DNA from 2 places in the Mycolicibacterium chengduense genome. Region 1 is predicted to be linked to the other one. Evidence: riboswitches for the same ligand, from Rfam matches in the RefSeq annotation. Region 1 holds a riboswitch; the other holds the start of a gene.
What was found. Region 1 has a riboswitch for cobalamin ahead of metE (5-methyltetrahydropteroyltriglutamate--homocysteine S-methyltransferase). Riboswitches for the same ligand answer to the same signal wherever they lie in the genome.
Positions count from the first base shown of each region.

Region 2: another riboswitch for cobalamin. It lies ahead of SBI67_RS16675 (ABC transporter substrate-binding protein); the one in region 1 lies ahead of metE (5-methyltetrahydropteroyltriglutamate--homocysteine S-methyltransferase).

Region 1 is NZ_JAWQNH010000002.1:335,045-342,655, reverse strand. It holds gene prpB (methylisocitrate lyase) at 1-842, shown strand, start outside; gene SBI67_RS07195 (bifunctional 2-methylcitrate synthase/citrate synthase) at 839-1,948, shown strand; gene SBI67_RS07190 (WhiB family transcriptional regulator) at 1,952-2,221, shown strand; gene metE (5-methyltetrahydropteroyltriglutamate--homocysteine S-methyltransferase) at 2,276-4,570, opposite strand; cobalamin riboswitch at 4,686-4,888, opposite strand; gene SBI67_RS07180 (ABC transporter substrate-binding protein) at 5,112-6,758, shown strand; gene SBI67_RS07175 (ABC transporter permease) at 6,766-7,611, shown strand, end outside.
Region 2 is NZ_JAWQNH010000004.1:335,870-343,480, forward strand. It holds gene SBI67_RS16675 (ABC transporter substrate-binding protein) at 1-980, opposite strand, end outside; cobalamin riboswitch at 1,030-1,169, opposite strand; gene SBI67_RS16680 (GNAT family N-acetyltransferase) at 1,208-1,870, opposite strand; gene SBI67_RS16685 (CBS domain-containing protein) at 1,885-2,313, opposite strand; gene SBI67_RS16690 (TetR/AcrR family transcriptional regulator) at 2,389-3,138, opposite strand; gene SBI67_RS16695 (creatininase family protein) at 3,162-3,908, opposite strand; gene glnT (type III glutamate--ammonia ligase) at 3,911-5,284, opposite strand; gene SBI67_RS16705 (aromatic ring-hydroxylating oxygenase subunit alpha) at 5,296-6,459, opposite strand; gene SBI67_RS16710 (purine-cytosine permease family protein) at 6,477-7,611, opposite strand, start outside.

The DNA.
Region 1 (7,611 bases):
ACTTGCAACGCTTCCCAGGTGCCTTCTCGCCGCTGGTGGCCAAGCTGGTAGCCGAGATCGGCTTCGACGGGGTGTACGTCTCCGGCGCGGTGCTCGCGGCCGATCTCGGCCTGCCGGATATCGGTTTGACCACCCTGACGGAGGTGGCGAGCCGGGGAGCGCAGATTGCGTCGGCGACCGACCTGCCGACCTTCGTCGACGCCGACACGGGATTCGGTGAGCCGATGAGTGCGGCTCGCACCGTCACGGTGCTCGAAGACGCCGGCCTGGCCGGGCTGCACCTGGAGGACCAGGTGAATCCGAAGCGTTGCGGTCATCTGGACGGCAAGGCCGTCGTCGAGACCGCGGAGATGGTGAAGCGGTTGCGGGCAGCGGTTTCCGCTCGACGCGACCCCAACTTCGTCATCTGCGCAAGGACGGATGCCGCGGGTATCGAGGGCGTGTCCGCGGCCATCGAGCGGGCCAAGGCCTACGCCGACGCCGGTGCAGATCTGATCTTCACCGAGGCGTTGCATACCCGGGCGGAGTTCGAACGGTTTCGCGCCGCCGTGCAGACACCATTGCTTGCCAACATGACCGAGTTCGGGAAATCCGAACTGCTCAGCGCCCGCCAGTTGTCCGATATCGGCTACAACGTGGTGATCTATCCGGTCACGACGCTGCGGCTGGCGATGTTCGCCGTCGAGGCGGGGCTGCGCGAGATTGCAAGTGTGGGAACACAATCCGGTCTCCTTGATCGGATGCAGCACCGAAGTCGACTCTACGAGCTGCTGCGTTACGCCGATTACAACCAGTTCGATTCCGACGTTTTCAACTTTGTCCTGCAGGGGGCTCAACGATGAGTGTCGCCGTTCACAAGGGTCTGACCGGTGTCGTGGTCGACACCACCGCCATCTCCAAGGTGGTCCCGGAAAGCAATTCGCTCACCTACCGCGGCTACCCGGTCCAGGACTTGGCCGCACACTGCAGCTTCGAAGAGGTCGCCTACCTCCTGTGGCGCGGAGAACTGCCCAGCGACGCCGAATTGGGGCAGTTCACCCAGCGTGAGCGGGCGTTGCGTCGCATCGACCGCTCGCTGCAGTCGCTGCTGGCCAAGCTACCCGACACCTGCCATCCGATGGATGTCGTGCGCACCGCGATCAGCTATCTGGGCGCCGAGGATCCACAAGAGGACGACGCATCGGAGTCGGCAAACTACGAGAAATCCCTGCGCATGTTAGCCGTGCTGCCCACGATCGTCGCCGCCGATATGCGCCGCAGGCGCGGTCTCGACCCGATTCCGCCGCACAGCCACCTGAGCTACGCCGAGAACTTCCTGCGGATGGCACTCGGTGAGGTCCCGGACACGGTGATCGTGCGGGCCTTCGAACAATCCATGGTGCTGTACGCCGAGCACAGCTTCAATGCGTCGACCTTCGCGGCGCGCGTAGTCACCTCGACGCAGTCCGACATCTACAGCGCGGTGACCGCAGCCATCGGTGCGCTCAAAGGCTCGCTGCACGGCGGCGCCAACGAGGCCGTCATGCACGACATGCTGGAGATCGGCACAGCCGATAGGGCTTCGGAATGGTTACACGGCAAGCTGTCCCGCAGGGAAAAGGTGATGGGCTTTGGTCACCGGGTGTACCGAAGCGGTGATTCCCGGGTACCCACGATGAAGGCGGCGTTCGAACGCGTCGCCGCGGTGCGCGACGGCCGGCGGTGGCTGGACATCTACAACCAGTTGGAGCAGGACATGTTCGCAGCGACCGGGATCAAACCCAATCTCGACTTCCCGACCGGGCCGGTCTACTACCTCATGGGTTTCGATATCGCGAGTTTCACACCGATTTTCGTGATGAGTCGAATCACCGGCTGGACCGCACACGTCATGGAGCAGGCGGCGTCGAACACCTTGATCCGGCCCCTCAGCGAGTACAGTGGGCATCCGCAGCGCGCGCTCACGTGATCGATGAACGGGAACACGTCCCCGGATTGGCGGCATCTGGCTCGATGCCGCGATCACGACCCCGATCTGTTCTTCCATCCAGACGGTGAACGCGCAGAGTCCAGACGCCGGCGATTGGCCGTGGCGCAAGAGATCTGCGCAACCTGCCCGGTGAAATGGGAGTGTGCGGGGTTCGCGCTCGAGCGTGGAGAGGATTTCGGAACCTGGGGCGGTATGTCAGAAGTCGACCGCGCCGTGCTGCTGAACCGCCAAGACGAACACCGCAACGCTTGACCGCGACCGCGTTCCGGAATCCCGGATCCCGGATCCCGGAACGCGGTCGCTGCGTCACTGCTCGGTGCGTACCAGCTGGGCGGCCTCGACAAGGTGGCGTAGGGCGGCCGTCACCTCCTCGGTCCTGCGGGTTTTGAGGCCGCAGTCCGGATTCACCCAGAGCCGTTGCGCCGGAATCGCGCGCACGGCCGCACGCAGCGATTCCACGATCTCCTCAGTTCCAGGCACCCGTGGCGAGTGAATGTCGTATACCCCGGGGCCAACGCTGTTGGAGAAACCGATCGCGTTCAGGTCATCGAGCACTTCCATGCGTGACCGCGCCGCCTCGATCGAGGTGACATCGGCATCCAGGTCCGCGATCGCCCCGATGACCTCACCGAACTCGGAATAGCAGAGATGGGTGTGGATCTGGGTGCTGTCACTGACCCCGGAAGTGGAGAGCCGGAACGCGCCGACCGCCCAGGACAGGTAATCCTCTTTGTCCTTCGACCGCAACGGCAGCAGCTCACGCAGCGCCGGCTCGTCCACCTGGATGATGGAGATGCCTGCGGACTGGAGGTCCACCGTCTCGTCCCGGATGGCCAGCGCGATCTGATTCGCCGTGTCCGCCAACGGTTGATCGTCGCGCACGAATGACCACGCCAGAATCGTGATGGGACCGGTCAACATACCCTTGACCGGCTTGGCGGTCAGTGACTGGGCATAGACGGTCCAGTCGACCGTCATCGGCTCGGGCCGCGTCACGTCGCCGTACAGGATGGGTGGGCGCACACAGCGGGTGCCGTAGGACTGTACCCAGCCGTTGCGGGTTGCAAAGAACCCGGTCAGCTGTTCGGCGAAGTACTGCACCATATCGTTGCGCTCGGGTTCGCCGTGCACCAGGACGTCGAGCCCGATCTCCTCTTGGAGGCTGATTACGGCGGCGATCTCCGCCTTCATCTGCCGCTCGTACTCGGCCTGATCGATCTGCCCGGAGCGCACTGCGGCGCGGGCTTTTCGGATCTCGACGGTTTGGGGATACGAACCGATCGTGGTGGTGGCCAAAGCCGGCAAATGCAGCCGGGCGTCCTGGTCGATACGTCGCTGCTCGGCGGGCCCGCGCGTCGTCCCGGCGGCCAAGACCGCTGCCAGTCGGTCCCGAGCCTGGCCGTTGCGCAGGCGCGGATCGGACCTCCGGGATTCCTGCGCCCGCGCCGACGCGGAGATCGCGCCGATCACCGATTCGCGGCCGTCGCGCAGGGCCTTGGCCAAGGTGGCAACCTCGGCGAGCTTCTCGTCGCCGAACGCCAGCCAATTGCGCAGTGCGGCATCGAGTTCGGTCTCGGATCTCAGCGAGTACGGGACGTGCAAAGTGGAGCATGATGTCGACACCGCCACTGCGCCTGCGGCCGCGCGCAGTGCAACCAGTTTGGCCAGTGCGGACTCCAGGTCCGTAGCCCAGACGTTGCGCCCGTCCACGACACCGGCCACCACGAGTTTGTCGGCGAGTTCGGGGACCGCGGTTACCGCCTGCTCACCACCGGCGACCAGATCCACGCCGATCGCCTCGACCGGCGTGCTGGCCAGGGCCGGCAGCACCCGCTCGAGCGACCCGAAGTACGTCGCAACGAAAAGCGCAGGACGGAGGGTGGTTTCGCCGAGGTACCGATAGACCCGTTCGGCCAGCTCGGCGGCGTCCTCGAGGACGTCGGTCACCAGAATCGGTTCGTCGAGTTGAACCCACTGCGCGCCCGCGGCGGTCAGCTGGCCGAGCAGGTCCCGATAGAGCGGCAACAGTTCGTCGAGGCGTTCGATGGGTGCGGGGCCGCCGTCGACGGCCTTGGACAGCGCCAGGAAGGTGATCGGCCCGATGATCACCGGCCGCGCGGCCGTGCCTTCGCTGCTGGCCTCGCTCAGTTCGTCGAGGACCTTCGCCGGGTTGAGACTGAACGTCGTGGCGGGGCCGATCTCCGGAACAAGGTAGTGGTAGTTGGTGTCGAACCACTTCGTCATCTCCAGGGGAGGGATATCCGCGGTGCCACGCGCGGCCGCGAAGTAGCGATCGAGATCGTCGTCGATCCCGGCGCTGGTGACCCGCGGAGGCAGAGCGCCCAGCAGGACAGCGGTGTCGAGTACCTGGTCGTAATACGAGAAGGTGTTGACCGGGATCGAGTCCAGGCCGGCGGCGGTCAGGGCGTTGCGGGTCGCGGCGCGGATATCGGCGGCGACGGCCTCCACCTGGCTGCGGTCGGTGCGGTGCGCCCAATATCTTTCGACGGCTCGTTTGAGCTCACGGTTGGGCCCGATGCGCGGCGAACCGAGCACGGTTGCAGTGAATGGGTGAGTAGTTGTCACAACTCTGTCCTTCAGACGGGGGAAAGCTCACCGCCATCGGACGTGCAACCGAAAAAGACACCGCACCAACGCATGCGGCGGAACGTTCGGTCATACGCCCAGTCCTCGAGGCGATGCGCCACCGGGCGCGGCGCACCCGGTACAGCCGGCAGGTCTTCGGACTCACAGGCGATCCCGTTAACGGGTGTTCCTAGTAACCGTCGCTTCCCAGTTGCCCAGTGCGTGTGACGGCGTTCGTTCCTGCATACCGCTGCGGGACAGTCCCGGATTCCCACCGGGTTCCCTCTCACGACAACGCCATCGGGCGATGCCGCTCGATGCCGCCGACGCGTTTTCCACGCCGACTGCAAACCAGCTGCGAGGGGTCACTCTACTGCAAGCTGACAAACCGCGACGTTTGTCACCACCGAGCTGGGCTGCAGCGTGCCGGCGCAACCGAATCTGGGAACTCGAGTTGACGGCGGCTGGTTTTCCTCAAAGATGGTCCACAGCCCATTGACGTGGCGTACAGCTTATGGACATCAAATCGACAGCTGGTGGACGAGGGGAAATGGCAATGAGCAGGCTGCGCAGGGGTGCGACCACCGTATTCGCGGTCGCGCTGACGGCGTTCGGGGTGGCTGCGTGCGGAGGAGAGTCGTCGGAGGGTGCCGGCGGTGGTGGCGGTGGCGATATCAACATCTCGATGACGTCATTCCCGGACTACATCGATCCGCAACTGTCCTACACCGTCGAGGGGTGGGAGGTGATGTACAACGTCTACACCCCGCTGCTGACCTACAAGCACCAGAAGGGTGAGGCCGGCACCGCAGTGGTGCCCGGCCTGGCCAAGGCCATGCCGGAGGTGTCCCCGGACGGCTTGACCTACAAGCTGACGTTGCGGCCCAACATGAAGTACTCCGACGGCACCCCGATCAAGGCATCGGACTTCACCTACGCCATCAAGCGGCTGTTCAAGGCGAACTCCGGTGGTTCGGTCTTCTACGAACCCATCGTCGGCGCAACGGATTTCGCCGAAGGCAAGGCCGACACCATCTCCGGTATCAAGACCGACGACGGCACCGGTGACATCACCATCACCCTCACCGCGCCCAACGGCACCTTCGAGAACGTGCTCGGACTGCCGTTCGCCGCGCCCGTGCCGCCGACGACGCCGCTGGACAAGGACGCGACCAACAACCCGCCGGCGTCCAGCGGTCCGTTCATGATCACCAAAGTCGAGGCACCGCAAACGCTCACCATGGAGCGCAACCCGAACTTCAAGACGGTGAAGGATGCCGGGGCCAGCGAGGTTGCCGACGCGCACGTCGACAAGATCACCGTCACCCAGAACAAGAGCAACTCGGCGCAGGTCACCGGCGTCGAACAGAACACCATCGATCTCATGGTCGACCCGCCCGACGCCGACCGGCTGACGGAGGTGAAAACCAAGTACGGTGACCGATTCCGGCTGGAGCAGTCGATCAACACCTACTACTTCTGGATGAACACCCAGAAGGCGCCGTTCAACGACCTGCGGGTGCGCCAGGCGGTCAACTACGCCGTCGACCCGGAGGCGCTGAACCGCGTGTTCGGCGGCCGCATGCACCCGACCCAGCAGATCCTGCCGCCGGGAATGCCCGGCTACCAGGAATACAAGCTGTATCCGGGACCGGATATGAACAAGGCGAAACAACTGATCGCCGAAGCGAATCCGGCCGACAAGGACATCACGGTGTGGACCGATGACGAGCCCGACCGCAAGCGCATCGGCGAGTACTACCACGACGTACTCACCCAGCTCGGGTTCAATGCGACGCTGAAGGTGATCGCCGGTGACGTCTACTTCACCACGATCGGCAACCAGTCCACCCCGGACCTGGACACCGGTTTCGGTGACTGGTTCCAGGACTTCCCGCACCCGGACGACTTCTTCCGCCCGCTGCTCAACGGTGCAAGCATCCTGCCCACCAACGGCAACAACTTCTCCAGGGCGAACATCCCGGCGTTGGATGCCACCATGAACAAGCTGCGCACCGAAGAGCTCAGCGACGACGTCAAGAAGCAGTACGCCGACCTGGATCGGGCTTTCATGGAACAGGCGGTATGGGCGCCGTACGGTAACGAGGAGTTCAGCACGTTCGTCTCGGAGCGGATCGACTTCGACAAGGCCTACTACCATCCGCTGTTCAACGAGGACTACTCCGCGCTGGCGCTGAAGTAACCCCGCGGTGACCACCCAGATCTCGGAGTCCGCGCGCACCCGTGGACCCTGGTACCTCGGCTGGTTGCGGTTGCGCCGCAACAAGGTTGCCCTCGCGTTCGGAGCGCTGTTCCTGTTCATCGTGGTGGCCTGCCTGGCCGCGCCGGTGTGGGCCGAGCACGTCGCCCACACCGGCCCGAACGACAACCACATCACCGACAAGGTCCTGATCGACGGGCACGAGGAGTACGTCGTCACACCCGACGGCACCCCGCTGGGGCCGGGCCTGCACGGCCGATACCTGCTCGGTGCCGACCAGAACGGCCGCGACGTCATGGTGCGGCTGCTTTACGGCGGGCGGACCTCCATCTTCATCGGGGTGTTCGCCGCCCTGGTCACCACGGTGCTCGCGGTGGTCACCGGCCTGCTGTGCGGCTACTACCGCGGGTGGATCGACGCCGTGCTGTCCCGGGTGATGGACGTGGTGTGGGCCTTTCCGGTGCTGCTCCTGGGCATTGCACTGGGTACCGCACTGGCGTTGGGCGGGTTGAAGATCGGCGACCTGGTGGTGGCCGGTGACTCGTTGTGGATACCGATCATGATCATCGGGTTCGTGTACGTGCCCTATATGGCGCGGCCGATCCGCGGTGAGATCCTGGCGCTGCGGGAGAAAGAGTTCGTCGAGGCCGCTGTCGCGCAGGGCATGGGTTCCATGCGCATCATGTTCACCGAGCTGCTGCCGAACGTGGTCTCGACGATCATCGTGTTCTTCACCTTGAACATCGCCAACAACATGCTGTTGGAGTCGTCGCTGTCGTTCCTGGGCGCGGGGGTGCGACCACCCAACGCGTCATGGGGGACGATGATCGCCGAC
Region 2 (7,611 bases), on a different contig from region 1:
ACGGCGTCAACCTGCCGAATGCCCGGATCGAGTTCGGATCCGGTGAGCACGACATAGTGCTTGGCGCGCACCGCCTTCAGGTTTCTGGTGACCGGATCCGATTCCAGGAAACGGATTTTGGTGTCCAGTGCGTCCCCGTCCACCCGGCGGCGGTTCAGATCGGCCAGCACCAGCACGTCCGGGTCGCGGTCGGCGAGGGCTTCCCAGCTGATCTCCGGCCAGTCCTCGCGGGCGTCGGCGAACACGTTGGTGACGCCGAGTTCACGGGCGTACAGCCCGGGAGCCGAACAGCAGCCCGCCAGGTAGGGCATGCGCAGCCCGGAGAACCAGAAAGCCACCGTGGGAACGGGTCCGGTCACCGGGGGTGCCGCGGCCAGCCGCTTCTTCAGCCGGCCCACCAACTCTGCGCCACGCTCCTGTACATCGAAAATTGCTGACAGTTCGGTGATTTCACGAAACAAGGTGTCCATGCGCAACGGTTGCCTGCGGGTGACCGTCTCACCGTCGATGGTGGCACCATCACACACCGACGGCGACTGATACGTCGGGACGCCCAACTGGGTGAAGCGCGCCCGATCGGCAACCACCGCGGGGGTGAAGGTGTGCGCGCTGGCCGAGGTGACCAGATCCGGTTCGGTGGCCAGCACCGTCTCCAGGGACGGGTCGTTGTCCGCGAGCCGGGGCACCCGGGCATTGTCGGCGGCCAGTTCGGGCAACACCGGGTCGAACCATGTCGAGGTGCCCACCATCCGATCGGCCAGCCCGAGGGCCAACAAGATCTCGGTGGACGCCTGATACAGCGACACGGCGCGGCGGGGCGGCTTGTCGAAAGTGACGCGGACACCGCAGTTCTCCAGCGTCAGTGGGTAGCTGGTGTGACCAGTGGTGCCGGCCGGTGCCGGCGGGGATTCCGCCGATGTCGCGGTGCTGCAGGCGCTGACGACAAGGGAGGCAAGAGAAAGGGACAGGAGCACGGCGATAACGCGCACGGTGGCTTCCTTACGATGCGGGGCCCGGTCGCGAGGCCGTCAACGGTCGGTACCGGCCGCAGGCATTCGGACTCGAGGCGTACCACCTCACACCGCTGCGCGTCAGCTCCGGATTCTCACCGGATTCCCCTGTTGGTCGGCAAGCGCACTCTACCCGAAACGCGCGCCACCGTGGCTCGCGCCACATCTGCCCTACCGTGGCTGCCGCCACTTCTGCACTACCGTGGCTCGCGCCACATGGGCCACATCGAGGGCCCGCCGTCGGGCAACCTGATCTCCCCGGTCACCTCGAAGCCGAACCGTTGGTAATAGCCGATATTGACCGGATTACTCGACTCCAGGTACGCCGGGGCATGCTCGGCATCGCAACGGTCCAACCGCGAACGCATCAGCGCCTGACCCTGACCGCTACCCCGGACCGAAGGATCACTGCCGATCACCGCCAGATACCAGTGCGGCTCCTCGGGATGATGACGTTTCATCAACTCGTCCACCTGCTGGCCGCGGCGCAGAGTGCGGCCGAACGTCAACATCAGGCTGGGCATGGCCCGCAGTTCCTCGGCGGTGGTGTGCTGCCAGCCGCCGGGCGGGTCCCATAACGCGGCAGCACCGATCGCCGACGCCGCCGACGGAGACCCGATTGTCGGCACCGCCGACGCCGCCCCCATTGTCGGCACCGCCGACGCCACCTCCACCCCACCGCGCGACAGGTGGTGATACCGGGTCAGGGCGGCGAACAGGCGGTGCAATCGGCGCCGCCGCGCAACCGGATCGGGCAGCATCCAGGCCATCACCGGATCGTCATGGAACGCGCGGCCGAGCACCTGTGACAGTTCCCCGATATCGGCGCGGACGGCGGGACGAACATCGATGTGACTCACACCGTGCAGCCTATTCAGCCCTGCGTGATGTAGGCCTGCAGTTGTTCCTGCTGGGATTCCAATTCCTGCATCCGCGTCTTGACCACGTCACCGATACTGACGATGCCGGCCAGCCGCCCGCCGTCGAGCACCGGGATGTGCCGCACCCGGTTATGGGTCATCGCCGCGCTCAGGCTGTCCACCGAATCGCTGGGTGAGCAGTACACCAGATGCGTGGTCATGATGTCGGCAACCGGTCGTCGGAGCAGGTCGGCGCCCAACTCGTGGAGTTTGTGCACCACATCGCGCTCGGACACGATGCCGACCGGACCGTCGGGGCCGACCACCACCATGGCACCGATATTGCGGCCGACCAGGCCGGCCAGCAGATCTGAAACGACGGTGTCCGGGGCGATGGTCGCCACCGCAGCGCCCTTACTCTTCAGCACGTCGGAGATGCGCACCGGACCTCCCATGGTGATGTGGATCACACCAGGGTAGGACGGTTCGGCCCCCGATGAAAGCCCCGGCCGCGTCCCTCAGTCGGTCGCGTCCAGGCCCACCCGCAGGGCGATGGCGGCATCGTCGAACTGTGCTGCCTGCGCCGTGATACGCCCGATTTCGCTGGGCCGTTTCAGCAGCCCACGCACCGCGATGGTCGCCACCTGCTCCCCGACCCGGATCGCCTCCTCGGCACGGTCGCCCCGGTCCGGGTGCAACCGGGTGCGCTTCTGCGCGCCTTCGTCGAAGTTGAGCAGCAAGCCCGCGGTCTCCTCCCGGTCGCAGTCGACGAACTTGCCCTCACCGACGGCTGCACCGATCAGGTCGACCACCCATTGCCGCAGCCGCTCGTAATCGGTCCAGAACTGGTGGAACTCGTCGCGCTGTTCGTAGGCGATCCGCTGGATTTCGTTGAAGTCGATGGGTGACATCGCCAGTTGCATCGTGTCGAAGCGCAGCAATCGGTACAACTTGACCGCGGGCGACCCCGATCCCGCACCCACCTCGGCAATGAAGTTCAGCGGTGCCCGGTTGACCAGCAGCGTCTCCTGCAGCAGTTGCTCCTTGTTGCGGAACCAGTAGTACAGCGAGGACTGTTGCAACCCGGCGGCACGGGCGATATCGCTCATCGTGGTCTGGGCATAACCGCGCTCGGAGAACAGTTTTGTCGCGGCATTCACGATGCCAGTACGCGGCGACGCCGGCGGGCCGCCGCCGACCTCGGATACCGACCCCACGCGTGGGCGGCCGATGGCACGGACCTGCGCCTTGCGCTCGGGAGGGGGCACGAGACGCATTCTAGGGCCGATCGCTACGGCAGCGGCGGTTGCTCGGTCCGGGCCCGTGCGACGACATCCCGGGCCGCGGTGACGATATCGCGCCACAGCGCCAGGCCGAGTTCCTTGGAAGCCCGCGACGGATGGCCGGTCACCCCGTTGGTCGACACCTGGGCCACCGAGTAACGGAAGACCAGCCCGGCCGTGCGGTCGGGATCGTCGGCCTCGGCGAATCGGTCGGTGTCGACCAGTTCGGGCCGCAGCGCCAGCATGATCGACGTCTCGGCGGCGTTGGCATGCCAGTCGACAGCGTCGGCGGTGGCCGCGGCCGCGATCTCGGGTGTCAGCTCCCACCACTGCATGACGCCGATCCGGCCGTCCGGATGAGCACGCCGGAAGCGGTCGCAGGCCAACCACAGCGGTGCGGCATTCCCGACGTGTCCGTTGACGAACAGGATGCGGCGCAGCCCGGAGTCCAGACAGGCACGCGCCACCTGGTAAGCCCGGTCGGCGGTGTCTGCGCCGGAGAAGGCGACCGTGCCGGCCAAGTCGGTGCCGTGAAATTGGCTGGCGCCGTACGAAATTGCCGGTAACACGACGGCCGACGGTCCGTCACCGCCGGCGGCCGCCTCGGCGACCGCGGTGGCGATGACGGTGTCGGTGCCGACCGGTAGGTGCGGCCCGTGCTGCTCGGTGGCGCCGACGGGCACGAGCGCCACCAAGGCCGGGTCGGCGGCGACGGCCGCCGCCAGTTGCGTCGACGTCAGTTCATCCCACCGCATGGTCACCAGAACCGCAGGTAGCGATCGGTCTCCCAGGACGACACATGCGCGTTGAAAGAGTCCCATTCCGCGCGTTTCTCGGCCACGAACGAATCGAACATGGCGTCACCGAACACCGTGCGCACCAACGGATCCGATTCCAGCGCCTCGATGGCCTCGCCCAGGGACCGGGGCAGCCACCCGATGCCGCGGGCCGCCAGCTCCAGTTCTGAGACGTTGTAGAGGTTGTCCCGGTTGGGCTCACCGGGATCCAGGCCCTCCCGGATACCTTCCAGGCCGGCCGCCAACATCAGCGCGGCACCAAGGTAGGGGTTGTTGGCGCTGTCGGCCGCCCGGCATTCAACCCGTCCGCCGCCTTTGGGGATGCGCATCATGTTCGTGCGGTTGTTGTCGCCGTAGCACGCGAAGACGGGGGCCCAGGTGAGCCCGGACATGCTGCCCTGCTTGACCAGTCGCTTGTAGCTGTTGACGGTCGGGGCGATCACCGCGCAGATCGCCGACGCGTGCCGCAGGATCCCTGCGGTGAATCGGTAGCCCAGTTCCGAGAGCCCGCAGCCACGCGGATCGTCGGCCGATTCGAACAGGTTGGTGCCGTCGATACCGGCCAGTGACATGTTGTAGTGCGCGCCACTTCCGGTGCGATCGGCGAACGGTTTGGGCATCCACGACGCGAACAGACCGTGCTTCCGGGCGATCTCACCGACCATCATCCGGAAGAACACCAGCCGATCGGACATCGTCACCGCGTCGGTATAGGTGAAATCCGTCTCGAATTGGCCATTACCGTCCTCGTGGTCGAATGAGTACACGTCCCAGCCGAGTTCGTTCATGGCCGTGACGATCTCGTCGACGACAGGATAGTTGTGCAGCAGGCCGCGCAGGTCGTAGCAGGGTTTGTCCAGGTTGTCGTCCAGACTGGCCGGGGCCGGGGTGCCGGCCCGGTCATCGGTGAGCAGGAAGAACTCCGTCTCGATGCCGAGATTGAAGGTGTAGCCCAGCGTCGCGGCGTCGGCGGTGACCCGTTTGAGGATCTGCCTGCTGCAGGCTTCGAACGGGGTGTCACCGATCCAGAGATCACCGGGGAACCAGGCCACCTCCTTGTTGAACGGGGTGATGATGGCCGCGCTTAAGTCGGGGTGCGGAGCCACCTCGTCGTCGTTGACATCCTGGGGCACGCCGTCCAGCGCCGCGCCGGTGAACATCTCCGAACCCCGGGCGGCCTGCCCCAGGTGGTTCAGCGGAACCATCTTGGCCTTGGGCTTGCCGTGCATGTCGACGAAGCTGATGGCCGCGTACTTGACGCCGGCGGAACCGAGGCGTTCGGCGACCTCCTTGGCGGTGGTGTGTTGGACGTGCCCGTTGAGTGTGCTGGTCATTTCTGGTCCTTTCAGCCTGCGGAGGCCAGATCGGCGGTTTGGGAGACGATTCCGAGTTCGCGTCCGAGATAGCGGTAGAACTCCCACAGCGGTTGTTCCAGGTGCGACAGTCGTCCGGTGGAGGTCACCCCGGCGCGGACCGACTTCTGCACGGCCGCACACACATCGAGGTCCTCCCGGTGGATGTCGCAGATGGATTTCACCAGTTGGCTGCGCCGGGCGTCGAGGTCGGGCGCAGCCAGTGCGGCCGGTGACATCGCGATGTCAAGGTGGATCTCGACCTTCCCCGCACCGACGGGCAGTGTCTTGAGCCAGTACATGAAGCCGGGACCGAGTGAGATCTGCAGCAGCGGGTAGGCAATGAAGATCAGGATCTGGTGGCTCTGTTCCGGGGCCAGGGTCGGCGCCCCCGGCGCCATGAATGGTTCGCTGGCGGGGTAACCCTCGGCCTGCTTGGACACCATGGTGCTGAAATAGCTTCCGCCACAGAAGTTGGCGCTGAGCTTGGCGGGGAACTCGTCCTCCAGGGTTCCGCGGTGCGGCCCCATGTGGTGGTAACACTCCATGAAGTTGTCCACCATGATCTTCCAGTCCCAGTCGCACACCCCCCAATCGGTGTGTTCGACGATCTGGTAGTTCTCGAAGTCGTACGGGTCGACCATCGGCGCCAGGCCGGCGAGCTGCTCGGCGACCGGTGCGGCTTGCCCGTCGAAGTTGACGAACACGAATCCCTTCCACACCTCGTGCCGGAACTGCTTGAGCCCATGATCTTTCCGGTCGAAGCCGGCGGATTGTTTCATCTCCGGCGCACCCGCCAGATGTCCGTCCAGTCCGAAGGACCACAGGTGGTACGGGCACTGCAGCACGCCGGCCTCCCCCGCACCACTACACACCTCCATCCAGCGATGTGTGCAGTTGCGCGACATCACCCGGATGTCGTTCTTGCGGTCCCGCGTCACCACCAGGGGCGTGCCGAGGATGTCGATGCTGTAGTAACTGCCCGGTGCCGGCAGCTGCTCGATGCGGCACAACGGGATCCAGCCCCGCTTGAAGATGCGATCCACCTCGGCGGCATAGAGTTCGTCGCTGCCGTAGGCCTCCGGTGGCAGTGTGATGGCGTTTTCCGGCGATTCCACCGCGCAGGTGGCGGCGAGCCGGGAGTAGTCGAATGACATGGCGATTCCTTTGCGGGTCAGGCGGTGACGGTGGTGGCCGCGGTGATCGGGGCAACGGGGATGTCGGCGTCGCGGGCGGCTGCCGAGCGGTTCAGTAGGTAGTGCAGACCACCGGCGACGATGAGCCCGACGACCCAGGCGATATCGACGCCGCCGAGCGCGTTGGCCGCCGGCCCGACGAACAGCGCGCAGCTCATGAAGGGCACCTGCGCTAGGACGGCGACCGCATAGGTGGCGATGGCCTTCCAGTTGACCAGGCCGTACCGGCCCCGCATCGCGACGATCTCGGCGACGTCGTAGCGGCCGCGGTGGATGAGGTAGAAGTCCACCAGGTTGATGGCCGTCCACGGCACCAGCATGTAGAGCAGCAGCATGATGAGGTTCTGCAGATTGGTCAGGAAGTCACCGGACAAGAAGATGCCGATGGCGGTGCCCAGGAGCGCGAATCCGCCCGTGACCGCGGCGCGCACCAGGCGCGAGACGTGGGGCGGGCCGCCGGCCTGGGTGACGGTGGACAACCCTGCCATGTACGGTCCGTACAGGTTGTCACAGTTCGCCCCGATCATGCCCAGGACCAAGATGATCGCGATGACGGGGGCGCCGACCGGGGACAGGCTCGACAGGTAGACGATGGAGTCGGCGCTGAGGCTGTCCAGCGCGTAGACACCGACGATGGCACCCAACGCCATGAACGTGATCGCGCCCGTGCAGCTGCCGATCAAGGTGTACCAGAAGGTCTTCGCGCCGCCCTGGCTGGTCGGCAGGTAGCGCGAGTAGTCCGAGACGTAGGGCGCGAAGGTGATCTGCCAGCTCGCGGCGATCGACAGGATGAGGAAGAAGTTCGCGAAGCCGGGATGGCTCTCGGCCGGCGGTGCCGAGCCGAAGTGACCGATCGCGGCGACGAAGAGCAGCACCAGCACCAAGACCGAGACGACGGCCATGGCGCGGTCGAAGGCGTGGATGACGCGATAGCCCGCGAAGGCGATCAACCAGGTGAGTGCGTTGCAGATGACGATTCCCGTGGCGGTCGGTATGCCGAAGATGCTGGCGATGGCCTGGCCGCCGATGACGCCGGCACCGGAGAAGTAGCCGATGTACATGATGATGGCCAGCAGGTTGGGCAGGGCCGCACCGAAGAATCCGAATTGCGCT